Regions from separate parts of the Achromobacter xylosoxidans genome, predicted to be linked through region 2. Evidence: riboswitches for the same ligand, from Rfam matches in the RefSeq annotation. Region 2 holds a riboswitch; the other holds the start of a gene.

Region 1 (8,225 bases), 280 kb from region 2:
TTGGCATTCAGGATGCGGCAGTCGGCGGGAATCATGTCGCCCGCGGACAGCAGCACCACGTCGCCCGGCACCAGCTCCGCCAGCGGCACCTCGACCTGGCGCGATCCGCTGACATGCAGCGCCACGCCGAAGAATCGGCGGGCGTCGCCCTCGGCGTCGGCTGCCGGGTCGCTGCGTAGCACCGTGGCGGTGTTCTGCACCATGGCCTTGAGCGCCTCGGCGGCGCGATTGGAGCGCTGCTCCTGCGCAAACCGCAACACAGTGGAGATGAGCACCATTGCGCCGATGATGAATACCGCCGTCCAGGACTGGTCGTCGGGTTCGGCCATGCGCACGTCGGTGAGCCAGGACAGCGCCGCCAGCGCGGTCAAAAGCAGGTTGAACGGATTGCGATAGGACAGCCAGAGATGCGTGTACCAGGACAGCGGCTTTTCGTGGTCGACCTCGTTGGCGCCGTAGCGTTCGCGCGCGGTCTGGGCCTGGGCCTCCGACAGTCCGCCGCGGCTGCTGCCGAACAGGGCGAACAAGGCGCCGAAGCCCATGCGCGACAGGTCCAGCATCTGGCGGTTGGCATGGCGCGCGGTATCGGAGGACGCGGCGGCCGTCGTGGCGCCGCGCTCGGGCATGGGCGAACGGCGGAAATGTCTTGCGCTATGGCGCAGGCCCGCCGCCGACGTAAAGAAGGACTTGAGAAACTTGAACATCGGAGTGCTCCGGTTGTACGTGTAGTTCTTGGAGACACGGACGACCCTGCCCGCTGGCGGCTGCGCGCAGGCGGCAGCGGTCCGCGGCTTTCGCGCAGAAAGCCGTCAAACCGCCGCGTACAGGCGTGCGCAGGCGCCGGGGCAATGTTGCCGGTATCCGGATCGCATGAAATGCGCCGGGTGCGGAAAACGGATGGGAGCTAGCGGAGGAATCGGTACCGGCGGCAGAGGCGCACGCGACGTGGGCCAGGCCGGCGATTCTTGGCTGCGGACTCCGTACGGGCCAGGATGACTATCCTGCCTGTCGGCTCGCAGCGAGGAGACAGGTCAGACAGGCATGCCGGCGCCGCGCACTGGGCGCAATCGAGGCTCGGGGTCTAAGGCACTAGGCATGATCTCTCCTGTGGAAGAAAGGGCGGCTTCAGGCCAGCGCAGCCTGCGTGGCCGGCGTGGCTTGCGTGCCGAAGTGCACGTGGCGCACGGCGGGATTGGCGCTCAGGCGGCGCGCCTGCGACATCAGTTCGCCCCGCAATTCCGGGGGACAATTGACGGTGATGCAGGCGGATGCCATGCCAGGATCCCGACCCTGGTCGATCTGCACCTGCGAGACGTCCAGGCCGGCGGCGCTGAAGTCCAGGCAGATCTGCTTGCGCAAGGCGCCCAGCTCGTCGCGCGGACAGATGACCGTCAGACGCGAAGTGCCGCGGCGGCGGCCCAGGGCGGTGGCGCGGTCCACGCCGGCGCGGCGTAGGAACAAGTCGAAGAAACGCATAACGACCTCCATTGCAAGAATGGGGAGCGTGATCGCGAATACGCGCGCGCCCGCGCTGCGTTCGGCGGACAGGCACGACAAACGTGCACGAACGCTGACGCTGCGGATTGCGGCGGTTCTGGCGGTTTACGTTGGGGAGTTTCCCGGCAAGCCGCTGGCTTGCGCGATTGTCCGGGCTTGCGCCTGGAGCTTGGGATACAACCGCAACCTGTTCAACAGGCTGCGGCAGACGGAGTTCTGCGTGGACCTGTTAAACAGCGACGTCGATGCAAGATCGACAACTTTCGCCGGAATCGGTATTCACGAAGACTGCTCCTGGGATGGATAACGGGCAGAAGTTTACGCGGGTTTCCACTTATGGACAAGGCTTTTGGGGCCAAATCGGGCCTGAATGTGGAAAAAACCGCGGGGGCCGAGGCCCCGCGCGCAACGCACTGTCAAGCGTAGAAGTGCCAGCCCAAATAGGCGGCGAACACGGCATACAGTCCGCCCACCGCCGACAACGCCGGCACGCTCATGACCGAACGGCGGAAACGCAGCCACAAGAGGCTGATCGACAGCATCGTGAAGAGGCCCGCCGCCAGCAAGGGAGCGTCCAGCAGCCAGGGCGTCATGAAGATGCCCAGCGCGCTGGGAATGGTCGCCTGGATCATCATGGCGCCCGAAATGTTGGCCAGCGCCAGCCGTTCCTTGCCCTGGCGCACCCAGATCAGCGCGTTCATGATTTCCGGCAGCTCGGTCGCCACCGGCGCCAGCAACAGCGCGGCCACATGAGGCGACGCGCCCATGGCCACGCCCAGCAGCTCGATCTGGTTCACGAACACATGCGATGCCCCGGCGATCACGACCAGCGCCAGTATCGTCTGCGTGACCGCCCAGAACATGCTCGGATCCTCGTCGCGCGGGCGCAGCTTCAGTGGCTCGAGGTCTTCGCTGGCCAGGCTTTCCTCGTCGTTGCTGAGTTCGCGCTTGACGTAAAGGCCGTAGGTGGCCAGAAACAGGATGCCCAACCAGGGCTTCCAGGCAAAGGCCAACAGGCCCAGGCCCACCTTGAAGATGAAGATGCCCATGAACCAGGCCTGGTCGCGGGCCAGCCGGCGCTGGTCCGCGTTGATACAGTCCGCCTGCGTGGCGCGTCCGCGGCGCGCGCGCCACAAAGCCAGGCCGACCACCGCGTACGCCAGCGTCGCGAGCACCAGCGGGCCGCCCATGGCGGCGCCGACGCCTATGTCTTTTTGCTCGGGGGTTTCGCCAAACACGACGGCCATGAAAGTCACGGCGCTTTCCGGCAAGGCCGTGCCGAACGCGGCGAGCACGGTGCCGGTGGCGGTGGCGCCCAGCTGGAAGCGATGGCCGACCCATTCGACGCCGTTCACGAAGAACTCGCAGGCGAAGTAGATCACTGCCGCTGACAGGAAAAACAGGAACAGAGTGAGAAACATATAGGCGAGCCGGACGAGCAGAAACCAATTGGCGCGACGTCGCGGCTCGCCCGGCTGGGGTGAACGCAACGCGGCCAAAGGTCTCGCCTGGCTGATCCATGCGGCGATGCCGCCGTGCATGGATACCGCTACTAGCGCCATGGAGTTCTAGCGGCTGCTGCGCAGCGCTGAACCACCAAGTCTGTTGACGCTAGCTCCTTTGTGGGGACAAAGGATGGCTACTCCCCAATGACAGAGCCGCGATTGTAGCAGCTTGCCCCGCGCGGTCCAGCGAATTCCGCGCGCCCCTTGCGGGCTGTCGCAACCCGGGGATGGCAGGTAAAGTAAACGGCATCCTCACCCTGCCGGGCTTCACGCCCAGTCCGCCATGAGCCTGCCTCCCGACGACATCGCCCCTTACGCCGCGCGGCGCCAACGCCTGATGGCGCAGATGCGCGCCGCAGGCGGCGGCATCGCCATACTGGCGACCGCCCAGGAAGCCACCCGCAACCGCGACGCGGAATATCCCTATCGGCACGACAGCGATTTCTTCTATCTGACCGGATTCACCGAACCCGGCGCCTGGCTGGTGCTGACCGCGGGCGCGACCGACCGCGCCGTGCTCTTCTGCCGCCCGCGCCACATCGAACATGAAATCTGGGAGGGCAAGCGCTTCGGCCCCGAGGCCGCCGCGGCGCATTTCGGTTTCGACGACGCCCATCCGCTCGATGCGCTGGACGAACTGATGCCCGCGCTGCTGCAGGACCATGCCACCTTGTACGCGCCCCTGGCCGGCGACAAGCGCAGCGACGGACGCCTGCACCGCTGGCTGACCGCGGCGCGCGAGGCCAGCCGCGGCGGCCATGCGCCGCCTGCGCGCCAACAGGACATCCGGCCGCTGCTGGCCGAGATGCGGCTGATCAAGGACGCCACGGAAATCGCGGCAATGCGGCGCGCGGCCAAGATCTCGGCCGGCGCCCACGTGCGCGCCATGCGCGTCGCCCGCCCCGGCATGCGCGAGTACGAGATCGAGGCCGAACTGCTGTACGAATTCCGCCGGCACGGCGCGCAGTCGGTGGCCTACAACAGCATCGTGGCCGCCGGCGCCAACGCCTGCGTGCTGCACTACCCGGCCGGCGAAGCCGTGTTGCGCGACGGCGACCTGGTGCTGATCGACGCGGGCTGCGAGGTCGACAGCTACGCCAGCGACATCACCCGCACGTTTCCGGTGAACGGCCGCTACAGCGGTCCGCAGCGCGCGCTGTACGACCTGACGGTGGCCGCGCAGGATGCCGCCGCCCAGGCCACGGCGCCCGGCCGCAGCTTCAACGACGGCCATCAGGCCGCCCTGCGCGTGCTGGCGCAAGGCATGCTGGACCTGAAACTCTTGAAAGGCTCGCTGGATGGGGTGCTGGAATCCGGCGACTACAGCCGCTTCTACATGCACCGCACCGGCCACTGGCTGGGCCTGGACGTGCACGATGTGGGCGACTACCGCCAGCCTGGCCCGACCCAGGGCGCCGAACGCCCCTGGCGCCAGCTGGAACCGGGCATGATGCTGACGATCGAGCCCGGCATCTACGTGCGGCCCGCAGACGACGTGCCCGAGGCCTACTGGAACATCGGCATCCGCACCGAGGACGACGCGCTGGTCACGGACGAAGGCTGTGAACTCATCACCCGCGGCGTGCCGGTGCAGGCCGGCGAGATCGAAGCGCTGATGCGCGAGTAGGCGCGCCGGGCTGGCGCTAAAAGACGTAGCCGTCCAGCCAGCCCATGGCGATCCAGGTGTAGACCACCACCATGGCGATGGCGAACATGGACACGATGGCGCCGACCAGGCAGGCCAGGATCGCGACCAGCACCGGACCCCAGCCGGTCCGGGTCGGCCGGCCCAGGCCCTCGTTGTAGAGGCGGTCGAATTTCTCGTCCGGCATCAGCGAGAACACCGCGCTCTCGATGAACCCGTCGACCATGGGAATGAACACCAGGAAGAAGGCGGGGTTGTCGTACCAGACGGGGTAGAAGCTGATAGCGCAGAACAGGCTGATCAGCGTGTATGCGGTCACCAGCCAGGCATGGCGGCGTCCCAGATACCACCAATGCGCCCCCACCGCTCCGAACAGGCAGGCCAGCAATCCGACCGCGACCTTTCCGCGCGGGCGGCGGGTGGAAGCGGCGGAAACGGCGGACACTGGGGATGAGGCCTGGAGCTGCGTCATGTCGATCGACCGGAAAGAGGGCCACGGCGCCAAGACGCGCCGGCTGCTGCGGATTGTAGTGGACGGTTAAAATCCGGGCATGACTTCATCCGCCTTCGACATAGCGATTCTAGGCGCGGGCCCGGTGGGCCGCGTGCTGGCCCTGATGCTGGCCCGCGTGGCGCCCGACCCCGCGCGCATCGCGCTGCTTGCCGGCAGCGCGCCCGCCGCGGTCGCGCCGTCGGCGGCGGTCCCCGCCACGGATCCCCGCGTGCTGGCCATGAACCATGGCAGCCGGGTGCTGCTGGAGTCGCTGCATGCCTGGCCCGAACGCTCGGCCGACATCCGCAACATCCATGTATCGCAGCGCGGCCGGCTGGGCCGCACCCTGATCCAGAACACCGATTTCGGCGTGCCGCAGCTGGGCAGCGTGGTCGCCTATTCCGGCCTGCACGCCAAGCTGGACGAATGCGTGGCCGCTTGCGGCGTCACCGTGCTGCAAGGGCCGCCCGCGCGGATCGGCATGCAGGACGCAGACGGCGTGCGCGTCGAACAAGGCGACGCGACACTGCTGTGCCGGGTCGCAGTGCAATCCGACGGCGCGGGCGCGACCGACGTGCGCCGCGACTACGACCAACATGCGGTGCTGACCACGGCGTACGCCACCCTGCCCCGCCGCGGCTGGGCCTGGGAGCGCTTCACCGCCGAAGGCCCGCTGGCGCTGCTGCCGCACCCGCAGACGCCGGACGCCTATTCGGTGGTCTGGTGCAGCGCGCCCGAGCGCGCCGCCGAACTGGCGGCGCTGGACAACGCCGCGTTTTCGCGGGCGCTGTCCGCCGCCTTCGGCGACCGCCTGGGACGGCTTTCCAGCCAGGCGCCGCGACATGTCTTCCCGCTGGCGCTGAGCGCCCGCCGCGCCCAGGTGCACGGCCGCGTGGCGGCCATCGGCAATGCCGCGCAAACCCTGCATCCGGTCGCAGGCCAGGGCCTGAACCTGGGCCTGCGCGACGCGGCCCGCCTGGCCCAGACGCTGGGCAGCTGGCTGGCCCATCCGGACGTCAATCCCGGTTCCGCCCTGGCGGAATTCGCCGGGGCGCGCCACGTGGACCGCTTCATCACCGCCGGCCTGACCGATCTGATGCCTCGCATCTTCTCGACCGGCCTGGCGCCGGTGGAGCATGCCTGCGGCCTGGCCTTATTGGGGATGGATCTGGCCTCTCCGCTGCGCGCGCCGCTGGCGCAACATCTGCTGCAAGGTTTCCGCGCCTGAACGCTTCCCTATCCGCCCCCGATAATGGGGCGGTTGTCTGCTTTCGCCTTCCCTTGTTACGAATTGTTCTCCAGGTGACAAAGAGGGTACGAGCGAGCCGGTTAAAATGTGAGCATGCGCATAGGTCAATGGACCCTTCCCAACAACGTGCTGGTCGCGCCCATGGCGGGCGTGACGGACCGTCCTTTCCGCCAGCTTTGCAAGAAGCTGGGGGCGGGCTATGCCGTCTCGGAAATGGCCGCGAGCAACCCCAAGCTGTGGGATAGCGTCAAAACCTCCCGCCGCTTGAACCATGACGGCGAGATCGCCCCCATTTCGGTGCAGATCGCCGGCGCCGACCCCGCCATGATGGCGGAGGCGGCGGTGTTCAACGCCAGCAAGGGCGCCCGGATCATCGACATCAACATGGGCTGCCCGGTCAAGAAGGTCTGCAACGTGGCCTCCGGGTCGGCGCTCTTGCGCCATGAAGACCAGATCGCCCGCATCCTGGACGCGGTGGTATCCGCCTGCGCGCCGCTGGACGTGCCGGTGACCCTGAAGACCCGCACCGGCTGGGACCGCGAAAGCCGCAATGCCCTGCGGGTGGCGAAAATGGCCGAAAACGCCGGCATCGCCGCCCTGACCCTGCACGGCCGCACCCGCGCCGACCTCTATACGGGCGAGGCGGAATATGACACTATCCGCGCCGTCAAGGCCGAGCTGAAAATCCCCGTTGTCGCCAACGGAGATATCACTACGCCCGAAAAAGCCCGGCACGTCCTGGATTACACTGGCGCCGACGCGGTCATGATCGGCCGGGCGGCTCAAGGCCGTCCCTGGATTTTCCGCGAAATCGACCACTACCTGCGCACGGGCGAAACACTGGCCCCTCCCTCCTATGGGGAAATGCGCGAGCTGCTGCTCGAACATCTCGACGACCACTACCGGTTTTACGGCGAGCACACCGGCGTACGCACGGCGCGCAAGCACATAGGCTGGTATCTGGACGGCCTGCCGGGGGCGGATTCGTTCTGCGCCCGCATGAATCTGATCGACAACACCCGCGACCAGTGGCGGGCCGTGTCGGACTGGTTCGACCTTATCTCGCGCGACGGCGGATCCCATCCGGCGCCGGTCGCAGAAGCCCTGCTGGCGGCATAACCGCCTCAACACCAACATAAAAATATCTGTACTCAAATGAGCAAGAAAGATGTCCTGGAAGAATGCGTGCGCGCCAGCCTGGAGCGCTATTTCGAAGACTTGGGCGAATCCGAACCCCACGACATGTGGGACATGGTGATGCGCTGCGTGGAGCGCCCGGTGCTTGAAGTGGCGTTGGAAAGGTCGGGCGGCAACCAGTCGCGGGCATCCGAAATGCTGGGCATCACCCGCAACACCCTGCGCAAGAAGTTGCTGGCGCACAATATCCAGGTATAGCTTTCGTGCGCGGGCGGCAGGCGCATCGCGCCGCCCGCTCCCCCAGATTTCCCATCCGACCTGAACGAGAAAGGCGCTCCCGCCCCACTCCGTCCCTCACCATGAAAATCGAAACCGCCCTGCTTTCGGTGTCCGACAAGACCGGCATCGTTGAATTTGCCCGCGCCCTGGCCGCGCGCGGCGTGCGCCTGCTGTCCACCGGCGGCACCGCCAAGCTGCTGGCCGACTCCGGCCTGACCGTCACCGAAGTGGCGGCCCACACGGGTTCGCCCGAAATTCTCGATGGCCGCGTCAAGACGCTGCATCCGAAGATCCACGGCGGCCTGCTGGCGCGCCGCGACAGCGCCGAGCACATGGACACCATCAAGGCGGCCGGCATCGACCGCATCGACATGCTGGTGGTCAATCTGTACCCGTTCCGCGAAACCGTGGCCAAGCCGG
Region 2 (8,225 bases):
GACGCCCAAGCGCTGACCGGCGATCCCTCCGCCTGGCAGCGCGGCATGCTGCAGGTCGACGGCATGCCCTTGAATGAATTCCTGCGTGAACTCCAGCGCTACCGCGCGGGCTGGATCGATTGCGCGCCCGAAGTGGCGCATCTGCCCATTTCCGGCGCTTTCCCGCTGGCCGAACCCGACCGGGTGCTGGTCACGGTGGCGGACACCCTGCAACTCGGCCTGCGCTACCGCACCCGCTACTGGGTGTCGCTGGTGCCGCGCGGCGAGACTATTTTGTAACGGCGACTAGCACTTTGCGCGTCTTATCTGGCTACGAGGGTAAGACCAACATCTGGAGTGCATGTCATGCCCCGTCAGCTTTCCCCGTTGCGCGCAAGCGTCTCCTTCCCAGTCTTGCTCGCGGCAGGCGCATTCGCGCTACCTCTGGCCGGGTTGATAGCGCCCGCCCAGGCGCAGACCCAGGCGGGGCAGGTGAGCGTGGCCGTCGAGCCTGGGCCGCTCAGCGCGGCGCTTTCGGCCTATGCTGCCCAGGCCGGCGTTCTGCTGTCGTTCGATCCCGCCCTGACGCGCGATCTCCAATCGCCTGGGCTACGCGGCAGTTTCGGCTTCGAGGAAGGGTTGCGCCAGTTGCTGGCCGGTAGCGGCCTGGAACCGGCGCGGCGCGCCGATGGCGGCTACACGCTGCGCAGATTGCCGCAGGGCGAAGTCACCGCCTTGCCCGCAGTGACCGTCACCGGCGCTGGCGACGAAGGCCCCTCCGAAGGGACGGGCTCCTATACCGTGCCGGCAACAAGCGCCGCCACCCGCATGCCGCTGTCGCTGCGTGAAACCCCGCAATCCATCAGCGTCGTCACGCGACAGCAGATGGACGACCAGAATCTGAACACGCTGGACGAGGTGATGCGCCAGACGCCCGGCATCGCCGTCGAGCGGCTGGATGAGCGCGTGCAATTCACCTCGCGCGGTTTTGCGCTGAACACCATGCTCGACGGCGTGCCCACGCTGTCGTTCAAGACGCCGTCGGCCGAGGCGGGCATGATCAACACCGCCATCTACGACCGGGTGGAAGTCGTGCGCGGCGCCGCCGGCCTGCTCAACGGCGTGGGCGAGCCGGGTGGTTCGGTGAATCTGGTGCGCAAGCGTCCCACGTCGGAGTTCGCCGGACACGTCACCGGTGGCGTCGGCCGCTGGAACAGCTACAACGCCGAAGCCGATCTGGGCGGCCCGCTGAACAGCGCCGGCACGCTGCGCGGCCGGGTGGTCGCCGCCCGCACCGCGGGCGACAGCTTCATTGACTACAAGAAGCGGTCCGACGATGTCTTCTACGGCATCCTCGAGGCCGACATCCTGCCCAGCACCACCGTCAGCCTCGGCTACGAGCACCAGAAGACCGCCATCGACGGCGCGAACTTCGGCCAGGCGCCGCTGTTCTACAGCGACGGCACGCGCACGAACTTTCCCCGGTCCTTCAATCCCGTGACGCCATGGAGCCAATGGGACATGTATACGGACCGGATATTCGCGACCTTGGACCATCGCTTCGGCAGCGGCTGGCACGTCAAGATGGACGCCAGCCGCTTGAAAAACGAAAGAAAGGCCGCCTGGGGCTACGTCCTCGCGTATCAGCCCGTCGATCCGTCCGGCGCTTCCACTATCGAATTGCGCGACAACCCGGCAAGCTCCACCAACAAGTCCTTCGATATCTACGCCGAAGGGCCGTTCCAGGCATTCGGCAGGGAGCACCGGGCCGTCCTGGGACTGAGCTACAACCGCTACACCAGCGAACTCAACCTGAACTCGGCGAACCCCGCTGGCTGGGACCGCCGGCGCGTGAATCTCTACGATCTGCGCGACGTGCCGCGGCCCGCCATGCCCTACACCTTCTACGACACCTTCCTGGACGCGAAGGAGACCGCCATCTACGGTTCCGCGCGCCTGAAGATGGCCGAGCCGGTGTCGCTGATCCTGGGCGCCCGGACCACCTGGTACGAAGAAAACTCTTCGGCCTATAACGGCCCCGCCAACACCTGGACCCACAACCCCACCGCAAAGGAAAATGGCGTCTTCACGCCCTATGCCGGCGTGGTCGTGGACCTGAGCAAGGATTATTCGGCTTACGCCAGCTACACCCGGATATTCATACCCACCACCTCGCGTGACGCCAGCAACGTGGTGTTGCCGCCGCAAACCGGTCAAAACTATGAAATCGGTTTGAAGGGCGAACATCTGGACGGCAAGCTGAACACAAGCTTCGCGATATTCCGCACCCAGGAGGAAAACGTTGCGGTGGAGGATCCGTCCAGCCCGCCGCTGCCGGACGGGAGCACTCCCTACCGCGCCGTCAAAGGCGCGCGCAGCAAGGGGTTCGAGTTGACCGCGTCCGGCGAAGTGGCGCCTGGCCTGCAGCTGATGGGCGGCTATACCTACTTTGCCAAGCGCGACGCCGAGGGCGCATTGCTGCTGCCGAGCACGCCCCAGCGGCTGTTCCGCCTGGCTGCCAGCTACAGGCTGCCGGGCGAGTGGAACAAGCTCACGATCGGCGGCAACGTCAGCTACCAGAGCAGCATCTACTACGACGAAGCCGGCGGACTAGGACGCGCCAGCCAGGGCGGCGTCACGCTGTTTGGCCTGATGGCGCGCTATGACTTCAACAGGCATGTGTCCGCGTCCGTCAATGTGGAAAACCTGACCGACAAGTATTACTACAGCGGCCTGGGGGGCTACAACGGCTACAACTACGGCACGCCCAGGAACGTCTGGATGAAGGTGAGCTACAAGTTCTGAGCGGGGGGCGTTTGATGTTTGTCATGTTGCAGCGCATGGCGCGGATGAGACAATCCCGACTGATGGCCATTCCCATTCGCAGCCATGAACACCTACCCCTTGCTGCTCATCCTGCATCTGCTTGCCGCCTTCCTGTTCGTCGGCACCGTCACCTTCGAGGTGCTGTTCCTGGAACCGGTGCACAAGCGCCTGCCGCCCGACGTGCGCCGCGCGCTGGGCAGCCAGCTGGCGCCGCGCGTGCGGGCCGTGCTGCCGTGGTCGGTCGTGGTGCTCTACCTGGCCGGCCTGGGCTTGGCCTGGCAATACCGCGGCGCGCTCGCCGATCCATTCGCTTCGTCCTTCGGCGTCCTGCTGTCGCTGAAGATCGCGCTGGCCTTGAGCGTGCTGCTCCATGTCGCGACCGCCTTGACGCTCGCGCGCCGCAAGCGCCTGACCGGCGCATTGAGCAGGCGCATGCACATCAGCGTGTTCTGCCACATGGTGCTGATCGTGGTGCTGGCGAAGGCGATGTTCCACGTGGCCTGGTGAGTGCGCGGCCCATGCCGCGGCGCTACGCCGGTAGTGCGAGCGGTTCCAGCGTTCCGTAGCCTTCCTCCCCGTACACCAGCCCCGGCAGCGGCGAACGGCCATGGCCGCTGGTTTCCCACAGTTCCGCCACCCATTGCATCGCGGTATCGACGATGACGTCCTGTACGTTGAAACCGGCTTCGTCCGACGCGAACAGCGGCACTTCGGGTTCGATGCCGTCTTCCGTGTGGCGCACGTCGAACAGGTAGCGGTGGCCTTCGATGGCCTTGTTGAGCACGAACAGGTCCGGGCCTTCCAGGCTGGCCACCACCGAAAACGTACCTTCGCCGTCCTGATCGGGGAACACCACGAAATGGATTTCGCGCGCCTTGGGCGGCAGGGCGGCGATCAGCGCCGTCAGAGTGGCGCGCGCCGCGGCGTCGTGGGCGCGCAGGATGCGCAGCAGTTCGGCGATGTATTCGGATTGGGTCATGTGCGTGTCCTGATCATTCCCGCCGGGGCGATGGCAGCATCGCCAGACAGGCGTTCGCGTGGAGCTGGGAATCCACAAGGACTAGTGGTGTAACACACGGATCGGCAGGCTCTGCTAGACTGCCCTTACTCTTTGGGGAGTAGCCTCCTTGCAGCCCGGCCAGCCAAGGTCCGGTCCGCAGGGGCTTGCGTCAACATTCTTGGCTTCCTCGGCCATGGCGCAAGCGGCATCCATGCTTGGCGAGACCACGGATTTTTCGCGCGACGCCGGGCGGCGCGGGAGATCCGTGCCGTTTCCGCCCAGCAGGATCACGACTCCAATGAATCCCATCGCCATCATCGTTCTCGCGTTCGCCATGTCCACGGATGCGTTCGCCGCGGCCATCAGCAAAGGCGCCGCGCTATACAAACCCCGATTCCCGGAAGCCCTGCGCACAGGGCTGATCTTCGGCGTGATCGAAGCCATCACGCCGGTGATAGGTTGGGGACTGGGCTCGGTCGCGGCCAAGTACGTGGTTGCCTGGGATCATTGGATCGCGTTCGCGATGCTCTGTATTCTGGGTTTGCTGATGATACGCAACGGCCTCAAGGAAGAGGAGGAGGACGCCGCGCCCGTCACCCGCCATTCCTTCTGGCTGCTGGCGGCAACGGGCCTGGCCACCAGCATCGACGCCATGGCGGTCGGCGTGGGGTTGGCGTTCGTGGACGTGAACATCGTGGTGGCGGCCATTGCCATTGGCCTGGCGACTACCTTGATGGTGACGATAGGCGTGATGCTGGGGCGGGTGTTGGGCAGCGTCGCCGGGAAGCGGGCCGAGATCCTGGGCGGTATCGCGCTGATCGGGATAGGCGCGGCGATACTTTATGAACATTTGAGCGCCGCGGCGGTTTGATGTCGCGCGGCGGCGTCGCTCGCCGGTTCCACGGCGTGTCCTTACCCGCGCGAGTCCCCGATCAAGGCGGACCGCGCGCTGTCGAAGCTGCGGCATTCGGATTTCAACCACTCGGAAAAGATCCGGGTGCGCCGCTCATCAGGCCGGCGTGACAGCAATACGTAGCGCGCCGGCGCGGGCGTGTGCTTGCCGAACACGTCGACCAGCCGCCCGCTGCGGATCTCGTCATAGACCATCGCGCTGCGCCCGATCGCCACGCCCTGGTGATTCAGCGCGGCGCCAATGGCAAGGCTGGCCAGGTTGAACTGCGGCCCGTCCAGATGGCGCACCCAGCCCGGCTGGTGCGCTTGCATCCAGGTGCGCCATTCGATGAACTCCGCGGCGCCAGCCCAAGGCGAGGCGTCGTGCAGGAACTCGACGCCATCGAGCGATTTGCCGGCGCGAAACTTGGGGTGGGCCGCAAGGTATTCGGGCGTTGCGACCACCAGCAGATACTCGTCCAGCAAGGCGTCCGCCTGCAAATCGCTGTAATGCGCCGGGTCGTAGCGGATGGCGATGTCTATGTCTTCCTCCTCCATCAGCTTGCGGTCCAGCGGCTGGAACTCCGCCTTCAGCCGCACCGATATGTCCGGCTGCAAGCGATGGAATTCCGTCAGGCGCGGCATCAGCCATTGCAGCGCGAACGAGGGCAGGCAATTGACCTGCAGCGTTGACGCCGGCAAGCCCAGCCGCTCGATCTCTTGTTGGATGTCGCCCAGCGCGCGGCTGACCGTCGAGTACAGCGACTCGCCCTTGGACGTGAACGTCAGGCCGCGTTGTTGACGAACAAACAGCAGGTAGCCCAGGCGGTCTTCCAACTGCCGGATCTGCTGGCTTACCGCGCTTTGCGTGAGGTTCATGGCTGCCGCAGCCCTGGTAAAGCTGAGATGACGGCCGGCCATGTCAAAACAGCGCAGGGCGCCCAGCAGTGTCGAGTCGAAATGGGCTGGCATAAGTCACGCTAATGGCTGCAGTAGAAATGATCGCTATTCTTGCATGCTGGCGGCATCTACGATTCGCGCTGAACCATCAACCTGCAAGTTCATGATGACCGCCAATTTCGATCCTCAGCTATTAGAAAATCTTCAATCAAGAACGCCTTTGCTATGGCTCAACCCCGAAAGGGGCGGACCCATGCCAGGATCCGCCCCGTCCCTGACCCTGATCGACGAGGCGGAAAGCCGTCTGGCGCGTTGCGCGCCGCTGCTGGCTACGCTCTTTCCCGAGCTCGCGGCCGCGAATGGGCATATCGAGTCCCGGCTGATGGCTGCCGGGCCGTTGCAACAGGCGCTGGGCGGCGGCTGCGCCTCGGGCAGCTGGTACCTCAAGCGCGATGACGAGCTGCCCGTCGCAGGCTCCATCAAGGCGCGCGGCGGATTTCATGAAGTGCTGGCCATTGCCGAGACGATCGCGCAGGAGCACGGGCTGCTGCAGGATGCGTCAACGGACAGGCGCATCCTGGCCACGCCGCGGGCTCGCGCCGTGTTCAGCCGGTATGCCGTGACCGTGGGCAGCACCGGCAACCTGGGCATGAGCATCGGCGTCATGGCCGCCGCGCTGGGATTCGATGCCGTGGTGCATATGTCCGCCGATGCCAAGGAATGGAAGAAGGACCGGCTGCGCCAACGCGGCGTGCGCGTGGTGGAACACGACGGCGACTACGCCGAGGCCGTCGCAGCCGGGCGGGCGCAGGCGCTGGCCGCGCCCCGCAGCCATTTCGTCGACGACGAGCAATCCGAGCTGCTGTTCTTCGGCTATGCCGCGGCGGCGCGCGGACTGGCGCGGCAATTGGTGGAAGCGGGGCGCGTGGTCGATGCAGCGCACCCGCTGTTCGTGTATATCCCCTGCGGCGTCGGCGGCGCACCGGGTGGCATCAGTCATGGCCTGAAGGCTTTGTTCGGGACTCACGTGCATTGCTTCTTCGCCGAGCCCGTCGCCTCACCGTGCTTTCTGGTGCAGTTGGCGTCGGGAGCGGACACTCCCGTGTCGGTGTACGACATCGGCCTGGACAACCGGACCGAGGCAGACGGCCTGGCCGTCGGCCAGGCATCCGAGCTGGTGGCCGCGCTGATGAAGCCACAGCTGGGCGGCGTCTTCACCGTGTCCGATGACGAGCTCTACCTGAACCTGATTGCGCTGAAAGACACCCTGGGCGTCGAGGTCGAACCATCGGCCGCCGCCGCGGTTTCCGGTCCGGGCTGGTTGGATTCAGCCGCCGGCCGCGCGTATGTCCAGGGCATGGATATGTCCGAAGCCACGCACGTCATCTGGGCCACGGGCGGGTCGCTGGTGCCCGCGGAGGCGTTGCGCGGCTTCCAGGAACACGCCAGGGGACTCAGCCGCGCCGGTGCGGCCCTTGACCCGTGATTCCAGGCGGCGCCGGCCGCTTTCGACCGCATGGTTTTTCGCGCACGGCAAGCCCGTGCGCTCCGTCAGTTGTTGACCAGATACGCCTGCCCGTCCGGCTTCAGATAAGGCGTCAAGGCCTTGAACGGCACGCTGGCATGGGGGCCCAGGCAAGCGCCCGACGCGTGCCCGACTCCGGACACGGACAGGCTCAGCGCGCCGGGCGCCTGCACGCCCAGCGCCAGATAGTCGGGCCAGAGGTTCGCGCAGTCTTCCAGATTGGGCCGATCCCCGGACTGTTGGGCGGCGGTGCCCGACTTGACCGCCTGTTGCACCAGCGCGAGCAGGGCGGGACTCTTTTCCCCGCCGAAGCTGCGCTTGCCCGGCACGTACGCGTCGAACACGCGATTCCAGTCCAGGTATTCGCCGCGCAGCAGATCGTAGGTGTAGGGTTCGAAGTGGTTGTAGGGATGCGCGCCGCCGCAGTCCAGGCTGCCCGATTCGGTCACCGTCATCAGCGCGCGCGACAGCCAGGTGACGTGCACGGCCTCTTCATCGAATCCGCCCAGCGTGCCGGCGCCCGGATTGCCGCTGGTGTAGGCCGAGGCCATGCAAGCCAGCGCGCCCAGGCTCTTCTGCCAATGGCGTTGTTCGAGCAGATAGTTCGTGCGCTGCAGGACCTGCGCATCGGGATGGCGGCTGAGCCGCGGGTAGGTGAACTTGGTGCGCGGATCGCTCCACATGCGATAGGCCACCGCGCCGTTACCGATCTCCTTGCCGACCGGCTGGGCGTGTCCGGCCAGCTTCAGCGTCTCGTAGGGCGCACGGGCGGCGGTGATGCCTGCCTGGACGTCGACGTCGCCAAGATTGACCTGGCTGGCGCGGGCCCGCTTGCGGTCCTTTTCCAGCTGCTCCGTGTCGTATTGCGCAACCTGCTTCAGGTCGAAGCGTAGCTGCTTGCCGCTGCCGGCGTCAGTCCAGAGGCCGCGGTAGCCGGTGGCATCGCGCGTGCCTTGCCAGCTTGCGGCCTGATCCGCCGGCTTGCCTTCCTGGCGGGGCTTCGGTTCGAAGAGCTCCTTGGCCGTGCCGCGCAGCGGGATGTCCACGCCGTGCTTGGCGTAGAAGTAGCGGCCGGTCAAGGTGCCGTCGGCCGCTGCTTCGGTG

Evidence for each region. Region 2 has a riboswitch for manganese ahead of mntP (manganese efflux pump MntP). Riboswitches for the same ligand answer to the same signal wherever they lie in the genome.
Region 1: it holds a riboswitch for manganese, as region 2 does, so the genes downstream of both, IAG39_RS26185 (sodium:calcium antiporter) here and mntP (manganese efflux pump MntP) in region 2, are expected to answer to the same signal.

Annotation. Positions count from the first base shown of each region.
Region 1 covers NZ_CP061008.1:5,637,745-5,645,969, forward strand. Annotated here, with positions in the region: gene mgtA (magnesium-translocating P-type ATPase) at 1-704, opposite strand, end outside; gene IAG39_RS26175 (hypothetical protein) at 1,126-1,476, opposite strand; gene IAG39_RS26180 (hypothetical protein) at 1,505-1,804, shown strand; gene IAG39_RS26185 (sodium:calcium antiporter) at 1,914-2,918, opposite strand; yybP-ykoY riboswitch at 2,926-3,164, opposite strand; gene IAG39_RS26190 (aminopeptidase P N-terminal domain-containing protein) at 3,286-4,629, shown strand; gene IAG39_RS26195 (hypothetical protein) at 4,646-5,119, opposite strand; gene IAG39_RS26200 (UbiH/UbiF/VisC/COQ6 family ubiquinone biosynthesis hydroxylase) at 5,199-6,368, shown strand; gene dusB (tRNA dihydrouridine synthase DusB) at 6,483-7,508, shown strand; gene IAG39_RS26210 (helix-turn-helix domain-containing protein) at 7,545-7,784, shown strand; gene purH (bifunctional phosphoribosylaminoimidazolecarboxamide formyltransferase/IMP cyclohydrolase) at 7,886-8,225, shown strand, end outside.
Region 2 covers NZ_CP061008.1:5,359,254-5,367,478, reverse strand. Annotated here, with positions in the region: gene IAG39_RS24865 (FecR domain-containing protein) at 1-279, shown strand, start outside; gene IAG39_RS24860 (TonB-dependent siderophore receptor) at 346-2,784, shown strand; gene IAG39_RS24855 (CopD family copper resistance protein) at 2,869-3,312, shown strand; gene IAG39_RS24850 (DUF6389 family protein) at 3,335-3,784, opposite strand; yybP-ykoY riboswitch at 3,907-4,096, shown strand; gene mntP (manganese efflux pump MntP) at 4,104-4,676, shown strand; gene IAG39_RS24840 (LysR substrate-binding domain-containing protein) at 4,718-5,668, opposite strand; gene IAG39_RS24835 (D-serine ammonia-lyase) at 5,763-7,082, shown strand; gene IAG39_RS24830 (hypothetical protein) at 7,148-8,225, opposite strand, start outside.